DNA from 2 places in the Lactobacillus intestinalis genome. Region 2 is predicted to be linked to the other one. Evidence: predicted binding sites of a transcription regulator. Region 2 holds the regulator's gene; the other holds the start of a gene.
The links. Region 2 encodes NrdR, which represses ribonucleotide reductase genes. Its sites were predicted from a motif close to ACACNATATATNGTGT; they were not measured.

Region 1: a site for NrdR is predicted at 1,275-1,290, ahead of nrdJ (ribonucleoside-triphosphate reductase, adenosylcobalamin-dependent). Genes of this name have one in related genera too.

The regions. Positions count from the first base shown of each region.
Region 1 covers NZ_CP072985.1:255,041-258,468, reverse strand. Annotated here, with positions in the region: gene KBW87_RS09690 (maltose acetyltransferase domain-containing protein) at 271-510, opposite strand; gene KBW87_RS09305 (cysteine hydrolase family protein) at 598-1,143, shown strand; gene nrdJ (ribonucleoside-triphosphate reductase, adenosylcobalamin-dependent) at 1,362-3,428, shown strand, end outside.
Region 2 covers NZ_CP072983.1:606,126-609,553, reverse strand. Annotated here, with positions in the region: gene KBW87_RS02760 (DnaD domain protein) at 1-952, opposite strand, end outside; gene nrdR (transcriptional regulator NrdR) at 955-1,422, opposite strand; gene coaE (dephospho-CoA kinase) at 1,425-2,027, opposite strand; gene mutM (bifunctional DNA-formamidopyrimidine glycosylase/DNA-(apurinic or apyrimidinic site) lyase) at 2,024-2,854, opposite strand; gene polA (DNA polymerase I) at 2,863-3,428, opposite strand, start outside.

The DNA of each region.
Region 1 (3,428 bases), on a different replicon from region 2:
AGTTAATATATTTTTAGGATAAAATTCAAATTAATACGGATAATTGTCTAAACGATCCTCTTCCGTGATTTTGCGAATAACTTTAGTGGGTACCCCAACTGCATTCTAAAGCAGCTTGTGAACCATCAGCTTGCTGATGAGGATTTCATTGACTTGGTAAAAGCGGATGAATGGGTGTTGCTAAAGTCACATTAGGCCCACACATTACATATTATCACTGATCGTCACCGAAGCTCTATCTAAAACAGTAAAATTAAAGTTCGCGAAAAATTATTTCCCTATATGCATAAAGTTACCATAGTCTACATTAACGGAGCCTTGAATATAAATGCCATCCTTATGATCCGGAAAAAGCTTATCTAAAATTGCATCCCTCTCTACTTTATCTGTTTCAGTATGTAAACTATAATCACGACACAAGCGATGTGCTAATTGAGACATCTGGCTCAAAACTGGACTTACTGGATTGTGAGGCTGACCAGCAAGCATTTTCTCTAAATCTGAATCCATAAAATTCTCCTTAAAATTGTTCCTAGATCTTTAAGATAGCATAGTTTTTTGATAAATTAACTAGTAAAAGTTTAAAGGAGAAAAATTATGACAAAAGCATTGTTGATCATTGACTATACCAACGATTTTGTAGCATCAGATGGCTCTCTTACTTGTGGCAAAGTTGCGCAAGACTTAGAAGACTATTTGGTAAATCTTGCTGACAAATTTTACAAAAATGGAGACTATGTTATCTTTCCGACGGATGGTCATACAAGAGATAAATTTAGTCCTGAATATAAACTCTTCCCTCCTCACAATATTGTAGGAACCCCAGGTCAAGAACTTTATGGTAAGTTAAAAACTTGGTATTTAGAACATCAAGATGGTGACAAGATTTATAAGTTTAATAAAAATCGTTACTCCTCTTTCCAAAACACCAATCTAGATAATTACTTACGTGAGCGTCGAATTGATGATCTTTATATTACAGGTGTCTGCACCGATATCTGCGTTTTGCACACAGCTATCGCTGCTTACAATCTCAATTATCACATTACTATCCCTACTAAAGGGGTCGCAACTTTCACCGAACATGGACAAGAATGGGCATTAGATCACTTCAAGAATTCACTTGGAGCAACATTAATTTAGAAATGAAAAAGCATTATTTGAAAGTAATGCTTTTTTCTTTACCTAAAAAATATTTTATTTTTTTCTCTCTTACTCACTCATTAATTAGACCCACTTATTTTAGTTTTTACTAGTTTCATACAGTTTTAATAACACAACATCTTGTGGTATTCTCGTTATTGTCACATAGATGATGTATTTATGAGCGGATTTTTAATTAAAGAAAGGAAACTTACATGATGCTTGATAAGAGAGTAATTACACTTGATTCTGACTTTATTAATCAAGTAAAAAAAGAAATTAGGCCTCACTGGGGCGAACTTGGCTGGGTAACTTATAAGAGAACCTACGCTCGGTGGCTAGATGATAAAAATCGCTCAGAAAATTGGGATGAAACGGTAAAACGGGTGATTGAAGGTAATATTAATCTTGATCCTCGGCTAAAGCATCCTACTCCACAAATTGTTAAAGAACTTACTAACGAGGCTCAACAGCTTTTTAAGTTAGTTTATGGTTTATCCGCAACTCCTTCCGGAAGAAATCTTTGGATTTCGGGGACTGACTATCAAAAGCGCAACGGTGATTCTTTAAATAATTGCTGGTTTATCGCTATTCGTCCGCAAAAATATGGCGATAGTCATATTTCTCCAGATTACCTTAAAAAAGATCAGCTTGCAGTATCAATGCCATTTTCCTTTACTTTCGATCAATTAATGAAAGGTGGCGGCGTAGGCTTTTCTGTTGTTGACAGTAACATTAATCAAATCCCAACAGTAGATCAAGAAGTTGATTTAAGTGTGGTAATTGATAAAAATAGTAAATCTTACTCTCCTTCTCTAGAAAAAGGGGCTATTGATCTTGATGAATGGAAAAAAGGCCATGAAAAAGATCAAGATTATGTTTACTATAAATTGCCTGATACCCGTGAAGGTTGGGTTTTAGCTAATGCACGTTTGATTGATATGCACTTTAATGCGACCAACCCCGAAAATAAGAAAAAACTAGTTTTAGACATTAGCAATATTCGTCCTTATGGCGCTAAAATTCACGGTTTTGGCGGAACTGCTTCGGGCCCGATGCCACTTGTTGAAATGTTTTTTGACATTAATCAAGTACTTAATAATCGAGCAGGGAAGAATTTAACCGCAGTTGATGCTACTGATATCTGTAATTTGATCGGTAAGACTGTTGTGGCTGGGAACGTTCGCAGATCTGCAGAACTTGCCCTGGGCTCTAGCGATAATCAAGACTTTATCAAAATGAAGCAAGATAAAGAAAAACTTTACCATCACCGCTGGGCTTCTAACAATAGTGTAGCTATCAATTCTAAATTTAAAGATTATGATCCAATTGCCGACGGCATTTTACATAATGGTGAACCAGGAGTGGTTAATCTTGAATTATCACGAAATTATGGAAGAATTGTAGATGGCTATCAACCAGGCATTGATAATGAAGTAGAAGGAACCAATCCTTGTGGGGAAATTTCTCTATCCAACGGTGAGCCATGTAATTTATTTGAAGTTTTCCCATTTATTGCCGAAAAACAAGGTTGGGACTTAAAAGAAGCCTTTGCACTAGCTGCTCGCTACACAAAACGGGTTACTTTTAGTCATTATGATTGGGAAGTTTCTCGGAATGCCATCAACAAAAATCGGCGCATTGGGGTGTCAATGTCTGGAATTCAAGACTGGCTTTTAAATGATTTAGGTCATCGAGTAGTAATCGGGTTTAAGGATGTAGAAGATCCAGCTACAGGAGAAAAGATTAAGAAGGCAATTTATGATCCCAAGGGGATAAAAGTAGTTGATCAACTTTATCAGGCAGTCGTGGAAGCTGATAGAAAATACAGCCAGGAACTTCACTGTAATCCTTCAATTAAACACACTACTGTCAAGCCATCCGGAACGGTCGCAAAATTAGCAGGTGTTTCTGAAGGGATGCACTTCCACTACTCCGGTTATTTAATCCAACGAATTCGGTTCCAAGAATCGGATCCCCTCTTACCTGCTCTTCGCGCATGCGGCTACCATACTGAGCCCGACATTTACACGGATCATACGATTGTAGTTGACTTCCCTATTAAAGCAGCTAACGCTGATAGTAAAAATTTTGCTTCTGCTGGGACTGTTTCCATTGCTGAACAATTTGCTACACAAGCATTTTTACAAACTTATTGGTCTGACAATGCGGTTTCATGCACGGTTACTTTCCAAGACGATGAAAGCAAGCAAATCGCCCCTCTACTTCATCAATATCGTCACATAATTAAGTCTACGTCGCTTTTGCCATATTATGGGGGCAGT
Region 2 (3,428 bases):
CCTTATGCAAAAAGTCATAGGGCGATAGATTCATCGCATTTTTAACAATTTCTTGCTCATTGTGAGATAAACCGCTCAAATCCAGCTTTTCTTCTTTAGGGTTTTCCTTATTAGCCAAAAAACGCACATTTTGAGATTCTTCTGCAATCTTCTCTTCAATCAGCTGCATATTCAACTCATACTGGGTTGGCGCTTCCCGCATGGCATACATTGCTTTATCAGAAAACTCTTTTTCGTTCAAATTGTAAGTGGTCATGAGAGATGCAATCTCACGTTGATGAAGAGTTACTTGCTCGGGCGGAATTTGATACATTTCAAATTGTTGTTTCAAAAATTCCCAATCAATATTACTGTGATCATTGACTTGAGCTGGAACAATTTTTTGACCCGTATTTTCACTAGCAGCTTTTTTCACATCATCAGATGGAGTAATTGCTTCTGCTTGTGATAGATGGAAGACGTCAAAAAAAGATGCAGAAACATCTTGTGCATCTTTAATGGGTTTTTGAGCTCGTTTAAGTTCCTTAGCAAAAGCATGACTTAAAGCATGAAACTTAATTGCCCCTATTTTTTCTTTTAAAAGACTCGCTAAAAGCGCAGTTGAAAAGAATTCTTGTGCACTAGGCACATTCATCAACTGAAAAATAAGAATTTTATTAATAATACTATCAGCGAGATACGTCTTCACTAAACCGACAGCTTCCAGTTTATGCAAAGCAGAAAACATGTCTTTTAAACTGCAATCTAGTTCCTCCTGCAGAGAATAAATCCCCTGCGAATCTGAAACTATTGCATACGCATCATAATCCTGAATCAAAGTTTGATATAAAGAAACTGCCGTGGCGCCAACAATGGGCTGATAGAGTTTAATCAAAACCTTGATATCTCCTGGGAACAAATTGATTTTGTTAGCAACGTAAAATGGCTGCTTAGGATTAGATGTTTCAAACATCTCTAATTTCCTTTCTCACGCTTTGCCATCATATCTTCCATCGTCTTCATAAAGCTAGACATATCTTTAAATTCACGATAGATAGAAGCAAAACGAATATAGGCTACATCATCGATGTCAGCTAATTCATCCATGACAAATTGACCAATTTTCTTAGATGAAATTTCACTAACACCTTGCTTACGAACTTTATTTTCAACATGGTCCACCAACTGCTCAAATTGTTGACTAGTAATTGGTCTCTTTTGACAAGCAGCCATGACCCCATGCAAAATCTTCTTACGACTAAATGGCTCAAGCGTTCCATCATTCTTAATAACAAGTAATGGTGCAGTTTCAATTCTTTCAAATGTAGTAAAACGAAAGCCACAATTTTCACATTCTCGGCGACGTCTAATAGCTCGATTTTCATCGCTTGGACGAGAATCAATAACGCGTGAAGCATTTTGATGACAATTTGGACATTCCATAATTAAACCTCATACTTAATTTTCGTTAATAACTCATTCAATTTTTTATATAAATCTTCTACAGAACCAGTATTTTCAATCACATACGTGGCTCTAGCTTCTTTTTCTTTTAATGACATTTGACTGTTAATTCTACTAAGAGCTTCTTCTTTAGTCAAATTATTTCGTGCCATTAATCGTTTAAGCTGTAGGTCTTGAGGCAAACTAATTACTAAAGTTTCGTTATAATATTTTTCACTATGAGATTCAAACAAAACTGGGGCATCGACGATAATCAAAGAATAGCCTTCAGATTTATATTGTGCGATTTGTGATTCCATTTCTTGAAAAATCCGCGGATGAGTAATTTCATTCAAAATTTTCATTTTTGTGGGATCATTAAACACTAATTTGCCCAACTTTTTTCGATTAATGGTTTGATCTTCATTTAAATATTCATCACCAAAAACCTCTTTAATATCTTTCCAAGCCGGCTTATTAACATTCATGATGTTGTGGGCTATCTCATCACAGTCCACAATTGGAATATTTTTTTCCTCAAAAAATTTATCAGCAGTACTTTTACCAGTCGCAATTCCGCCGGTTAAACCTAACACAAGTGTCATTTATATATCACCTGACAATGCGGGCAAAATGTTGTTCCTCGCCCATTTACTTTGATTTTTTCTAATATTGTATTACATCTAGGACATTCTTCGCCACTATGACCATATACTTTAAGCTTATCTTGAAAACCGCCATAGTTTCCATTAGCATCAAGATAAGTATGGACTGTGGTTCCATGCAATTCAGTTGCCCATTTAATCGTATGATTAATATTTTTACGTAGTTCTTTTACTTTGTCTGCAGGAATAGCCCTTGAAACACTAAGCGGATGAATCTTTGCTTGCCATAAAACCTCATCCACATATATATTTCCAAGTCCTGCTACAATCGTTTGATCTAGCAGAGTATTTTTAATATTCTTTTTCTTTGTTTTGAGTTTAGAAATAAAATATTGATCAGTAAAATCAGCTGAATTTGGCTCTACGCCCAATCTTCCAATTGCAGTTGCTGTCTTTTCACTTCCGGTTAAAATAAGCTGCATTCGGCCGAATTTACGAACATCATTATATCTAAGTGCAGTATGATCAGTGAATTCAAATTGAACATGATCATGCTTATCTTTAGGCGTATCCACATCAACTAAGTGATACTTACCTTCCATCCGCAAATGAGACACAATAGTTAGATTATCACTTAATCTAATCAAGAGATACTTGGCATAACGATCGATGCCAATCACCTTTTTATTTACTAAATCATGAACAAATTCACTTTGATCACTGGCTACAATATTGGGATACCACAATGTTACATTTTTTATAGTTTTCCCTTTAATTAAAGGAATCAGCGATCTTCTCACTGTTTCCACTTCTGGCATTTCTGGCATAGTGTCACCTACTTTGCATCATACCAATTATGACCATAACCTGAATCTGCCACTAATGGCACATCAAGTTTGACTGCAGATTGCATTACTTCTGGGACAATCTTTTTAATAGTTTCTAATTCTTCTTTTGGCACATCAAAGACCAATTCGTCATGAATCTGCAAAACCATTTTAGTCTTCAAATGAAGCTCCTCAAGTTTCTTTTGCATATTAATCATTGCTATCTTAATGATATCCGCCGCTGATCCTTGAATCGGAGAATTAATTGCAGTTCTCTCAGCAAAACTACGTACATTAAAGTTCTTAGCATGAATATCAGGCAGATATCTTCTTCTATGCATGATAGTTTCTGCATAGCCATGTTCACGAGCAAACTTTACAGCCTTATCCATGTATTCCTTAATCTTAGGATATTGTTCAAAGTAATTATCAATAAATTCCTTAGCTTGTTTACGAGAAATTCCCAAGTTTTTAGCTAAACCATAATCAGAAATACCGTACACAATCCCAAAATTAACAGCCTTTGCATGTCGACGCATAAGGGGTGTAACTTGATCTGGAGAATCAAGATGGA